4 regions of the Asanoa sp. NPDC050611 genome follow, and region 4 is predicted to be linked to each of the others. Evidence: riboswitches for the same ligand, from Rfam matches in the RefSeq annotation. Region 4 holds a riboswitch; each other region holds the start of a gene.
The links. A riboswitch is a leader RNA that binds a small molecule or an ion and turns the genes downstream of it on or off. The one in region 4 is predicted to bind cobalamin.
Positions count from the first base shown of each region.

Region 1: another riboswitch for cobalamin. It lies ahead of AB0H87_RS35405 (CbtB domain-containing protein); the one in region 4 lies ahead of AB0H87_RS25385 (ribonucleoside-diphosphate reductase subunit alpha).
Region 2: another riboswitch for cobalamin. It lies ahead of AB0H87_RS25705 (VWA domain-containing protein); the one in region 4 lies ahead of AB0H87_RS25385 (ribonucleoside-diphosphate reductase subunit alpha).
Region 3: another riboswitch for cobalamin. It lies ahead of AB0H87_RS04160 (ABC transporter substrate-binding protein); the one in region 4 lies ahead of AB0H87_RS25385 (ribonucleoside-diphosphate reductase subunit alpha).

Region 1 is NZ_JBFAIU010000373.1:1,191-4,380, reverse strand. It holds gene AB0H87_RS35415 (helix-turn-helix transcriptional regulator) at 1-484, opposite strand, end outside; gene AB0H87_RS35410 (aldo/keto reductase) at 492-1,487, opposite strand; adenosylcobalamin (AdoCbl) riboswitch at 1,628-1,716, shown strand; gene AB0H87_RS35405 (CbtB domain-containing protein) at 1,760-1,981, shown strand; gene AB0H87_RS35400 (CbtA family protein) at 1,996-2,724, shown strand; partial or broken gene AB0H87_RS35395 (sirohydrochlorin chelatase) at 2,812-3,190, opposite strand, start outside.
Region 2 is NZ_JBFAIU010000187.1:4,903-8,092, forward strand. It holds gene cobN (cobaltochelatase subunit CobN) at 1-1,354, shown strand, start outside; cobalamin riboswitch at 1,413-1,620, shown strand; gene AB0H87_RS25705 (VWA domain-containing protein) at 1,678-3,190, shown strand, end outside.
Region 3 is NZ_JBFAIU010000014.1:22,586-25,775, forward strand. It holds gene AB0H87_RS04155 (iron ABC transporter permease) at 1-806, opposite strand, end outside; gene AB0H87_RS04160 (ABC transporter substrate-binding protein) at 803-1,747, opposite strand; cobalamin riboswitch at 1,824-1,966, opposite strand; gene AB0H87_RS04165 (M14 family zinc carboxypeptidase) at 2,034-3,190, opposite strand, start outside.
Region 4 is NZ_JBFAIU010000183.1:6,587-9,776, reverse strand. It holds gene AB0H87_RS25385 (ribonucleoside-diphosphate reductase subunit alpha) at 1-1,325, opposite strand, end outside; cobalamin riboswitch at 1,453-1,659, opposite strand; gene AB0H87_RS25380 (hypothetical protein) at 2,029-2,184, shown strand; gene AB0H87_RS25375 (DUF1801 domain-containing protein) at 2,218-2,655, shown strand; gene AB0H87_RS25370 (hypothetical protein) at 2,749-3,190, opposite strand, start outside.

The DNA of each region.
Region 1 (3,190 bases), on a different contig from region 4:
GGGACTCCGGGTCCGTGAACCACCGCCAGATCACGTTCCGCGACCGCTCGTCGCCGTCGGTCCACCGGCCGAGCAGGGCCCGGCTCAGGGCGTTCTGCGCGAGCGTGGTGGTCAGGTCGTCCATCACGTGCGCCGGCACGTCGTCGAGCGCGTCGAGCAGGAACAGCAGCGCCGGGTCGACGTACCCGGTGACGGTTCCGGGGTTGGGTGCGGCGTAGCCGGCGAGCCGGTAGAGGTAGTCGCGCTCCTCGACCGACAGGCGCAGCGCCCGGGCCAGCGCGCCGAGCAGGGCCTCCGACGGCGTGCCCGCGCGGGACTGTTCGAGCCGCTCGTAGTAGTCGACGGACAGGTTGGCGAGCAACGCCACCTCTTCCCGGCGCAGCCCGGGGGTCCGGCGCCGGCCGCCCGACGGGATGCCCACGTCGGACGGCCGCAGCGCCTCCCGGCGACTGCGCAGGAAGTCGCCCAGCTCCCCGCGTGCCACTCTTGCCTCACTTGTCGATCGCGGCCATGGCCTGGGGCGTGTAGCGATTGCCGGCCGCCGCCCCGACCGGCACCGCCGCGCTCAGCTCCGCCAGCACGGCCGGCGTCAGCCCGATCCCCGCCGCGGCGACGTTGGCTTCGAGGTAGCCGCGGCGCTTGGTGCCCGGGATCGCGGTGCTGCCCTGCCCCAGCACCCACGCTAGTGCGAGCTGGGCCGCGCTGACGCCCGCCCGCTCCGCGACGGCGCGGATGCGGTCCACGAGCACCAGGTTGCGTTCCAGGTTCCCCTCGGCCATCCGGGGCCAGGTGCGGCGGAAGTCGTTCTCCGGCAGGTCGGCGACCGTACGGATGTCGCCGGACAGGAAGCCCCGGCCCAGCGGCGCGTAGGCCACGAAGCCCACACCCAGCTCACGGGTGGTGGCGAGCACCCCGTTGACCTCGACGTCCCGGCTGAACAGCGAGTACTCGGTCTGCACCGCCGACAGCGGCGCGGTGGCGTGCGCGCGGCGGATGCTCCGCGGCGCGGCCTCGCTGATGCCCAGGTAGCTCACCTTGCCCTCGGCCACCAACTCGCCCAGGGCGCCGAAGCTCTCCTCGACCGGCACCGCGGGGTCGACCCGGTGCAGGTAGAGCAGGTCGATGTGGTCCACGCCGAGCCGGCGCAGCGAGCGCTCGACCGCCGTCCGCAGGTATGCCGGCCGCCCGTTCGCGTACCCGACGAGCTTGTCCTCCTCGTCGAGGGTCACGCCGCCGACCTTGGTGGCGATGACCGCCTCGTCCCGCCGGCCCGCCAGCGCCCGGCCGAGCAGCCGCTCGGCGCCGCCGAGGCCGTAGAAGTCGGCGGTGTCGAACATGGTCACGCCGAGGTCGAGCGCGCGGTGGATGGTGGCGGTGGACTCGGCGTCGTCGCGGGTGCCGTACGCGGCGGTGAGGCCGAAGGTGCCGAGTCCTTCGACGGACGCGGTCAGGCCCTGCCGGCCGATCCCGTGTGTTCGCAATGTCATGCGGTCCACCGTGCCGCGCGGCGGAGGCGTTATCGGCGCCCCGGTTATCCCCGGTCCGCGAGGGCGACCTTGCGTCAACTGTCGAGCAGGTCTCACGCGGTTGACACCCCGGCAAGGCCGACCGTAGCGTCCGGGTCAACGTGACGACGGTAGGAAGCCGGTGCAACTCCGGCGCGGTCGCGCCACTGTGACCACGCTTGCGCGTGGGAGTCAGACCCTCCGCCGTCACCGAAACCCGTCGTGGGACGCGTGATCCCGAGGAGGTTCGTTTCGTGTCCAGCATCTCGTCTTCCGCCACCCCCCGCCCGGCCGTCCAGCCGGTGGCCATCCCGTGGCGTCAGCTCCAGCCCTGGCTCCTGTTCGGCGCCGTGCTCGCGATCGCGCTGCTCTACTTCGTCGGCACCGAGCAGGGCGTATTCCACGTGATCGGCGGCAGTGCGGTGCACGAGTTCGTGCACGACGGCCGCCACCTGCTCGGCTTCCCCTGCCACTGACGGGCGGGGCGGTCGTGCTGTCCCCCCGTTCGTTGCTGATCCGCGGCATGCTGGTGGGACTGGCCGCCGGCGTGCTCGCGTTCCTGTTCGCCTACTTCGTCGGCGAAGGCCCGATCGACGCGGCGATCGCGTTCGAGGAGGCCCATTCCGAGGTCGTCGGTGAGCCCGAGCTGGTGAGCCGGGCCGTGCAGAGCACGCTCGGCCTGCTCACCGCCACGCTGATCTACGGCGTCGCACTCGGCGGGATCTTCTCGATGGTGTTCGCCGCGGCGTACGGGCGGCTCGGCCGGCTCGGCCCGCAGGCGACGGCGGCGCTGGTCGGCCTCGCCGGCTTCGTCACCGTCGCGCTGGTGCCGTGGCTGAAGTACCCGGCCAACCCACCCGCCACCGGCTCCGAAGACACGATCGGCCGGCGTACGTCTTTGTATTTCCTGATGCTGGTGATCGCGCTCGCCTCACTGGCGCTCGCGGTCTACATCGGACGGTCGCAGGTGGCCCGGTTCGGCACGTGGAACGCGGCCGTCCTGGGCGCGCTGGCCTTCGTCGCCGTCGTCGCGGTGGCGCAGGTCCTGCTGCCGTCGATCGAGGAGATCCCGGAGGGCTTCTCCCCGCTCGTGCTGTGGAACTTCCGACTCGCGTCGCTCGGGACGCAGGTGGTCGTCTGGTCCACGCTCGGCCTGGGCCTCGGTGCCCTCGTGGAGCGGAGCCTGCGCCGCGAGGCCGTGCTCACCGCGTCGGCCTGACCGTCCGGCCGGCCGCCGCCCTCAGTGGTGGTGGTCGGCCGGATGCGTGTGCGGCACCTGCGCGGCGCCGACCGCGTGCTCGTGGAACGGCAGCGCTATCCGGTACTTGCACGTGTCGCAGTTGGCGCGGATGTCCCCGCCCAGTGCCTCGTGGTAACGCTCGACCACGATCTCGGCCAGGCCGGCGCAGTCACCGATCACGTCGGCGGTGGTGACGTCGCCGCCGCGCGCGTCCGCCCACTCGGCCGCCTGCGCGGCGACCCGGCGCGGCAGCACGCCGGTGAAGAGGAAGTAGGGGAGCACGACCACGCGGCCGGCGCCGAGCGCGCGGCACCGGTCGAGGCCGGCCAGGACGCCGGGTTCGGCCAGTGAGACGAACGCGTACTCCACGCCCGCCACGTCGGTCGTCTCGGCCAGCAGGCGGGCCACCTTGGCCACCTCGGCGTTGGCGTCCGGGTCGGTCGAG
Region 2 (3,190 bases), on a different contig from region 4:
AGGCGTCGGAAGCAGCTCGGTTGTCGACGTGCTGAAGTTCGCGGCCACCGAGGTCGTGCCCAGGTTGGCCGCCACCACCGACGAGATCACCGCCGTGGCACACGCCCTCGACGGCGGTTACGTCGCCGCCGGTCCGTCCGGCTCCCCCACCCGCGGCCTGGTCAACGTGCTCCCGACCGGGCGCAACTTCTACTCCGTGGACCCGAAGGCGATCCCGTCGCGTAACGCCTGGGACGTCGGCCGCGCCTTGGCCGACTCGCTGCTGGCCCGGCACCGTGAAGACACCGGCACCTGGCCGGCCCTGGTCGGGCTCACGGTCTGGGGCACGAGCGCGATGCGGACCCAGGGCGACGACATCGCCGAGGTGCTCGCGCTGATCGGCACCCGGCCGGTCTGGGACGACGCGTCCCGCCGCGTCACCGGCTTCGAGATCGTGCCGCGCGCAGAGCTCCAACGGCCCCGGATCGACGTGACGGTGCGCATCTCCGGCTTCTTCCGCGACGCCTTCCCGCACGTGATCGCCCTGCTGGACGACGCGATCGCCGCCGTCGCGGAGCTGGACGAGCCCGACAACTTCGTGCGGCAGCACGCCCTGGCCGACCAGGCCGAGCACGGCGACTGGCGGCGGGCGACCACCCGGATCTTCGGTTCCCGGCCCGGCGCGTACGGTGCCGGCCTGTTGCCGTTGATCGACGCCCGGAACTGGCGCGACGACCGTGACCTCGCCGAGGTGTACGCGGTCTGGGGCGGCTACGCCTACGGTCGCGGGCTGGACGGCCGGGCGGCGCGCGGCGACCTGGAGACGGTCTACCGGCGGATGGCCGTGGCGGCCAAGAACGTCGACACCCGCGAGCACGACATCGCCGACTCCGACGACTACTTCCAGTACCACGGCGGCATGGTGGCGATGGTTCGCTCCCTGCGCGGCAGCGACCCGGCGGCGTACATCGGCGACTCGCACCGCCCGGACGAGGTCCGCACGCGGTCACTGGCGGAAGAGACCAAGCGGGTGTTCCGGGCCCGCGTGGTCAACCCGCGCTGGATCGAGGCGATGCGCCGGCACGGCTACAAGGGCGCCTTCGAGCTCGCCGCGACCGTCGACTACCTCTTCGGGTTCGACGCGACCGCCGGCGTCGTCGACGACTGGATGTACGAGCAGCTGGCCGCCGCCTACGTCCTGGACCCGTCGGTGCGCGAGTTCCTCGACAAGTCCAACCCCTGGGCCCTGCGCGGCATCACGGAACGACTCCTGGAGGCGGCCGAGCGCGGTCTGTGGGCCGCCCCGCGGGAAGAGACGATCGATGCGCTGAAGGCCGAGTATCTGCGGACGGAGGGTGACCTCGAGGGGTCTTGACTCTTGCTGTGCGCCGTCCGAAGGACCAGGCGCCTTGGGGGCACAGAGGGAGCGTAATCTCACTCCCTTTGACGCGGCCCGCTTCGGTGGGTCAGCATGTCTGAACGAGCGGTGCGGAGGAACCCGGTGCGATTCCGGGGCGGTCCCGCCACTGTCACCGGGGAGCGAACCCTCACCCGATTGGTCACGGCCCGCAAGGGGTTGGAAGGCCGAGGGGGAGCGTCGATCCGGGAGCCAGGACACTCGGCCGCTCGCCGTCGAACCGTCGCGGGCGTGGACACCCGCGGAAGGGATTGCGCCATGTCGTCGCGCCGGCACGCACAATGACCGCCGCGTACCCGTTCTCCGCCGTCGTCGGCTTGGCCGACCTGCGCCAGGCCCTGCTGCTCAACGCCGTCTCGCCGGTGATCGGCGGGGTGCTCGTGCGCGGCGAGAAGGGCACCGCGAAGTCGACGATGGTGCGCGCCCTCGCGGCGCTGCTGCCGGACATCGCGGTGGTGCCGGGCTGCCGGTTCGCCTGCGACCCGGCGGCGCCCGACCCGTCCTGCCCCGACGGTCCACACGCCGGCGTCGCGCAGAGCGTGCGCCGGTCGCGGCTCGTCGAACTGCCGGTCGGCGCCACCGAGGACCGCGTCGTGGGCACGCTCGACGTGCAGCGGATCCTGACCGAGGGCACGAAGGCGTACGAGCCGGGCCTGCTCGCCGCCGCGCACCGGGGCGTGCTCTACGTCGACGAGGTCAACCTCCTCCCCGATCACCTGGTCGACCTGCTGCTGGACGCCGCTGCGATGGGGCGCGCGTTCGTCGAGCGCGACAGCGTCTCGCTGCGGCATGCCGCCCGCTTCCTGCTGGTCGGCACGATGAACCCGGAGGAGGGCGAGCCGCGCCCGCAGCTCGTCGACCGGTTCGGCCTCGTGGTCGAGGTCGGCGCGCCGCAGGAGCCCGCCGACCGGGCCGAGGTGGTCCGCCGCCGGTTGGCCTACGAGGCCGACCCGGACGGCTTCGCGGCCCGGTTCGCCGACGCGGACGCGGCCACGGCCGAGCGGATCGTGGCGGCCCGGGCGCGGCTGCCGAAGGTCACCCTGCCGGACGCCGCGCTCGACCGGATCGCCCGGATCTGCCTGGCGTACGGCGTCGACGGGCTGCGCGCCGACATCGTCATCGCCCGCACGGCGGTCGCACTGGCCGCCTGGCGCGACCGGGCCGTGGTCACCGACCAGGAGGTCGACGACGCCGCCCGGCTCGCCCTGCCGCACCGGCGGCGGCGCGACCCGTTCGACCCGCCGGGCGCCGACCAGCAGGCCCTGGACGACGCGCTGGACCAGGCCGGCGCGTCGGAACCGCCGCCGGAGCCGGACGACGACGCGGGCCCGGGCGGCGGGCGCGGTCCCGGTCCCGACGACCCGCGGCCGGAGGACGGGGGCCCTGGCGACGGCGCCACGCCCGACGCCGCCACGCCCGACGCCGAGGACCGGCCGGGCGCCGCACCCGCCACTCCCCCGCCGGCGATCGCCGAACCGGTCGGCACGGCGTACCGGACCCGGACGCTGACCGCCCGCTCGCGCGGCCGCCACGGCCACAGTGGACGGCGCTCGCCCGCCTACGCCGGCCGCGGCCGGGTCGCCGGCTCCCGGGCCCCGCGCGGCCGGATCGGCGCCGTCCACCTGCCGGACACCGTGCTCGCCGCCGCCCGCGACCACCGCGGTGGCCGGGTCGCGATCGAACACGGCCACCTGCGCGAGGCCGTCCACATCGGACGCGAGGCGAACCTCGTGCTGTTCGTGGTCGACGCCTCCGGCTCGATGGCCGCCCGCGCCCGGATGGCCACCGTCAAGA
Region 3 (3,190 bases), on a different contig from region 4:
AGGCCCGAGACCGAGACCGCGGCGGCCGTGCCGAGCGAGGCCGCGGCGATCAGGATGTAGCGGGACCGCTGCGGGTGCAGGCCCAGGCCGCTCGCCTCGTCGTCGCCGACCGACAGCACGTCGAGCTCGCGGCGCAGGGCGAGCACCACGACGGTGGTGACGACGGCGTACGGCAGCAGCAGCTTCACCTCGTGCCAGCCGTTCGTGGCCAGCCGGCCGAGCAGCCACGAGTAGATGGCCCGGATGTCGTCGGCGTTGCGCTGCATGAGATAGGTCTGCCCGGCGGCGAGGAACGCCGACACCGCGACACCCGCCAGGATCAGCGACGCCGGGGTGCGGTCCCGGCCGGCGACGCCGAGCAGATAGGTGAGCGCGACCGCGACCAGGGCGCCGGCGAAGGCCGCCAGGGGTACGCCCGCCGGCAGCGACCCGATGTCCATGTCGGACCCCCGAAAGGCCACCACCGCGGTGACCGCGAGCCCGGCACCGGCCGCCGCACCGAGCAGGTACGGGTCGGCGAGCGGGTTCCGGAACGCGCCCTGGTAACAACCGCCGGCCAGGGCGAGCATCGCGCCGGCGAGCAGGCCCAGCACCACCCGGGGCAGCCGCAGCTGCAGGAGGATCGCCGCGTCGCGCTCCGACAACCCACTGTGGAGATTGACGCCCGGGATCAGGTCGAGCAGCTCGGCGGCGACCCCGCCGGGCGGCAACGAGACCGGGCCGAACGCCAGGCCGGCGATGGCCGCGACCACGACGGCGACGACGCCACCGACGAGCCACGGCCACCGTACGCCGGGAGCTCTCAAGCCGGCACCTTCGCCACCGCGTCGACGATCTGGCGCAGCAGGTCGACCGTGCGCGGCCCCCACCGGGAGGCGACGTCGTCGTTGAGGCCGACGATCTGCCCGGTCTTCACGGCCGTGATGCCGGACCAGCCGGGGCGGGCCTTGACCGTGTCGGCGTTCTGCTTGCAGCACACCGTGTCGGCCAGGAAGATCAGGTCGGGGTCGGCCTTGACCAGCGCCTCCGCGGAGAGCTGCGGATAGCCGCCCTTGCTGCCGTCGGCGTCGGCCGCGTCGGCGATGTTCTCCAGCCCGAGCTGCGCGAACAGCGAGCCGACGAAGGTCTTCGAGGTCAGCGAGTAGAGCTCGGGGCCGAGCTCGTAGTAATAGGTCAGCTTGGTGGCGCGCTTCGGCACGTCGGCCACGAGCTTGTCGACGTCCTCGCGCATCCGCTTGGCGAGATCCTCGGCGGCGGGCCGGTTGCCGGTGATCGCGCCGATGTCGGTGATCTGCTTGTACGTGTCGTCGAGTGTCTTGCCGGCCGGCGCGACGTATACCGGGATCTTCAACTGGGTCAGCTGTGCGACGACGTTGTTCATGTCGTTGGAGAGCACGACCAGGTCGGGCTCCTGCGCGGCGATGGCCTCGGCGTTGGGCTGGAACGCGGACAAGTCGCTCTTCGGGGCCTCGGCCGGGAAGTTGGACTGGTCGTCGACGGCCTTCACCTGCTGGCCGGCGCCGATCGCGAAGAGCACCTCGGTCGCGGTCGGCGACAGCGCGACGATCTTCGTGGGCTTTTCCGCGACCGTGAGGTTGCCGATGGTGACCGGGAAGTCGGCGGTGGCGCTGACGTCCTGGCTGGGCGGGGTCCCGCCGTTCTCGGTGCCGCCGCCGTCGCCACATCCGGCGAGCGCGAGGGCCGCGCCAAGTGCGGCGGCGAGGACGAGCCTGGCCTGATATCGCATGGATGCCTCCTGTCGGTCGAGGTCTGGTGCTTCGCCGACAGGGTTCCGCCCGCCCGCGAGGCGCCCTTCCTCGAGAGCGCTGGTTCGCGACCTCGGCAGGCGACCTGGCTTGTCCCCTCGCGGACAGAAGGGGCATCACAGTTGCGGGACAGCGCCGGGTTCACACCGGCTTCGCTGCGGTCGGTCGGGAGCACGGTAACCCAATGGTCACCATGGTCGGGAGTTCCCGTTAGGTACGCCACCGGCGCCCCGCTTCGTGGGCGCGGGACGCCGGTGACGTGACTGTTCAGCTCTGGGTGATTCGGACGTCGTCCACGCCCGCCTCGACCAGGCTGGCGGTGGACGTGTCGGCCGCCTCGATCAGGATCCGGACCGACTGCCCGGCGTACGCGGACAGGTTGGCGTTGGCCACCGCCCAGGCGCCGTTGCGGTTGCTGGCCGCGCCGGCCTGGCTGAACACGGCCGTCGTGCCGCCGTTGTGCACGACGCTGACCCGGAAGTAGTCGGCCGACGACGAGTTCGAGCCGTGCGCGAGGTACCACGACAGGCTCAGCGTCAGCGTGCCGCTCGCGGGCAGCGTGATGGCCGGCGAGCGGACGCTGGTCGCGCCGCCGTCGACGTCGAAGTCGCCCGCGGCGGTGCCCGCCGCCGCGCCGGTGACCAGGTCGTTGGTGCCGCTGACCGTGGTGCCGAGCTGCTTGGCACCGCTGGACGTGGTCGCCGCCGGGTCACCGCGCACCCACTGGCCGCTGGTCGCGGTGTCGGTGCTGTTCGGGTTGGTGGTCCAGCCCGTGGCGGTCTCGAAGGTGTCGGAGTAGACCGTCGTGCCGCCGCCACCGCCGCAGTACTGTGCCTGCTTGCCGATGACCTTGTAGGGGCAGTCCGCGGCCTCGGACAGGATCAGCACGGCTTCCCGGTTGCGGCTGGTCTGCGCCGGGATCACCTCGTCGGGCGGGTAGAAGCCGCCACCGCTGGCCGAGCCCGGATACATCTCGAAGGTGTACGCCCAGATCTTGTGGGTCGCCCACAGCCAGTCGAGGCTGTCACCGTCGGTGATGTAGAGGTCCGACGACTGCTCCGGCGTGTAGCCGTTGGTCGCCGCCATCTGCTGGCCGAGCGTCGCGAACGTGTTGTAGTCGTCCGTCGTCATCCCGGTCGCCGTGTTCGCGGTGGTGTAGCCGTACGGCCAGAGCACCAGCTGCGAGTACGTGTGGAAGTCGATGTTGGCCTTGATCTGCTGCACGCCGCCCACGACCCGGCTGTTGACGAAGTCGCGCAGGCGGGCGGTCTCGGGCGCGCTGAACGCCGACGGGCCGCGGTAGGTCTCGGAGCTGGTCGTGCCCGACGAACCGCCGCAGCAGCCCCAGTTGTAGCCCCAGTTGCGGTTGAGGTCGGTGCCCACGTTGGACGAGCCCGAGTTGGGCTGCCGGTTCTTGCGCCAGC
Region 4 (3,190 bases):
AGGATCTCGGTGCACAGGTTGGACAGGTGGATGGTGTTGCCGGGCGCACCGGTCTGGTTGGACAGCGCGTTGGCCCGGTCCTTGAACGTCATCCAGCCGTTGCCGGTCTGCGCGAGCGTGCGCATCATCCGGGCGTAGAGGTCGCGCGCCTTGACCGTCTTCACGGCCTTCTTCTCCGCGGCGCGGTAGGCCTCGTCGAACGCCTCGCCGTGCAGGTCGGGCAGTTCCGGCGCGTCGGTCGGGTCGATCAGGGACCACTCGCCGTCAGCCTCGACGCGGCGCATGAACTCGTCCGGGATCCAGTTGGCGAGGTTGAGGTTGTGCGTACGCCGGGACTCCTCGCCCGTGTTGTCGCGCAGCTCCAGGAACTCCTCGACGTCCGGGTGCCACGGTTCGAGGTAGACACACGCCGCGCCCTTGCGCCGGCCGCCCTGGTTGACCGCGGCCACGCCGGCGTCGAGCGTCTTGAGGAACGGCACGATCCCGTTCGACCTGCCGTTCGTGCCCCGGATGAGCGCACCCCGGCCCCTGATCCGGGACCAGGAGATGCCGATCCCGCCCGAGAACTTCGACAGCTTCGCGACCTGGTGGTACCGCTCGTAGATGGAGTCCAGCTCGTCGCGCGGCGAGTCGACCAGGAAGCACGACGACATCTGCGTGTGCCGGGTGCCGGAGTTGAACAGCGTCGGCGAGCTGGGCAGGTAGGCCAGGCTGGACATGAGCCGGTAGAAGCCGATCGCCTCCGCGGGGTTCTGCGACAGGCCGCAGGCCACGCGCAGCAGCCAGTACTGCGGCGTCTCCACCACCAGGCGGGTCTCGGGATGCTTGAGGAGATAACGGTCGGCGATGGTGCGCAGGCCGAAGTACTCGAACCGCCGGTCGCCGGTCGGGTCGACGGCGTCGTCGAGCTTGCGGGCGTTGCGGGCCACGAAGGCCGCCGTCTCGTCGCCGATGAGGCCGAGGCCGTGCGCGTACCGGATCGACTGGCTGAAGGTCGCGACACCCTGGCCGCGCACCTCCTTGTCCACATAGGCCGCCAGCAGCCGGGCCGCGAGGCGCGAGTACTGCGGCTCCTCGCCGGTCAGCTCGGCGGCCGTCTGGATCGACAGCTTGTCGAGCTCGGCGGTGGTGGCGCCGTCGTAGAGCCCGCTGATCGTCCGGGTCGCCACCCGCAGCGGGTCGACCTCGTCGAGGTCGCCGACCCACCGCTCGACCGCTTTGACGATCTTGTTGACGTCGACCGGCTCGAGGTCGCCGTTGCGCTTGCGCACGCTCATCACGTGCCGGCGCTGCTCCGGCACGACCTTCTCTTGCGTGACCGTCATGGTCCCCCTCCGCACGCTCGGTGTTCGGAAGGTCGTCGGACGCGCACGCTGACGCCGCCGGCCCGCGACGGCGGCGGCCCGGTGCTGACGTCGGCCGTCCCGCGCGGCCTTCGACCGCCGCACACCGGTGGGCGTGCGGCGCGCTGGCAGGTCTTCGGACTCGTGGGCGTCGTGCTCGTGCCTACTGGCCGTCGCTTCCCGGGCCGGGGCCCAGTGCTTCGTTGACGGCGTTCGTTCCCACTCACCGCTGCGGGGCAGTCCCGGCTTCGCACCGGGTTCCCTGTTGCCTCGACCGTCTTGTGGGGACGCTCGAACCAGCTGCGTGAGACACCATATATGGGTGCACCCTCGGTTGCGCAACACCAGATGTGGTGTCGGGCGTGTCGGGTTCGCGGATGCCGAACGTCACAGCCGCGCCCGGCGCGGCGCGCCCGCAGCGGCGCATCGCGACCGGTAGGGTGCCCGGCCCTCAGCGCATCAGCGCGGCGGCGACGGCAGCGAACGCGAGCAACGATCCGAGGCGAAGGGCCACCACCATGGCGGCGGCGAGTACGGTCGACCGGCTGGACCTGGCTTCCACGCCTCCACGCTCGGCCCGGGCCGGCGCCGGCGGCAAGCACCTTGACGCGTCCTTGACCGTGGAGCCGGTGATCCTGACGGTCCCTTGGCGCCGCCGGTCAGGCCCGTGGCGGCCCGGTCACCCATGTCCGGGACATGCGCTCGGAGCTACTGGCCAAGATCGCCTTACGCCTGCGCCGGGGCGTGGGCCTGGCCCGGCGACCGGGTGCTGCTGACCCGGCGGATCGAGAACGCCGCGGCCGCCCTGCGGTTCCTGGACGACATCGAGGCTGGACCGTGACCGCCCGTGCGCTTCGATGGGGCACGATGAGGCATGGCCAGTTCGTCAGCGGGCGCGAAGAAGGCGATGGTTCCCGTCGACGCCGCGGTGGAGTCGTTTCTCGCGGCCGTGGCCGACGAGCGGCGGCGCGCCGACGCGCGTACCCTCGTCGCGCTCATGGGTGAGATCACCGGTGAGGCGCCGCGCATGTGGGGTGCCAGCATCGTGGGGTTCGGGAGCTACCACTACCGGTACGAGAGTGGGCACGAAGGTGACGCGCCGCTGGCCGGGTTCTCGCCGCGCAAGGCCAACCTGGTGGTCTATCTGGTCGGTGGCTACCAGGAGCGGTATGCCAGGACGGTGGCCCGGCTCGGTAAGCACAGGACCGGCAAGGGCTGTCTCTATCTCAACCGGCTCTCCGACGTGGACGAGGGCGCGTTGCGCGAGCTGATCGAGCGCTCGGCCCGGGTGCATCGGGGTCAGGACTCCTAGCCGGCGCCGGGCACCCGTGGGCCAGCACCGGCGACCCGACGGGCCAGCACCGGGCACCCCCGTGGTCGAGCGGGGTGCCCGGTGCTTGCGCGGTCAGGCCGTGCGGCGTCGCCGTTGGAGTCCGACCAGGAGCAGGCCGGCCAGGGTCAGGCCGCCGCCGAGGCCAGCGAGCTGGAGCACGGACAGGCCGGCTACCCCCGGGCCCGTGACCGGCAGGCCCGCCGGGCACGTCTGAGCCAGGTCGAAGGTGCCGTCGGCGCCCGTGATCGTGGCCGTGGCGTTGATGATCGAGAACGGGTTGAGCAGTTCGCCCGACGGGCTCAGGCCCGCGGACGTACGGATCCACGCACGGTCGCCGACGATCGCGCGGTCGCTCGCGGGCGCCGTCGTGATCGTTTCGGTGACCGGGCCGCCCTCGGTCGCGAACTCGATCGTGACCGAGCGGAACTCACCCTGCTGCTGTGGGCGGGGCAGGGCGAAGACCCACACGTCCTCGCCGGCGAACGGGCCGCCGCCGAGCTTCGGGTCGCACTGG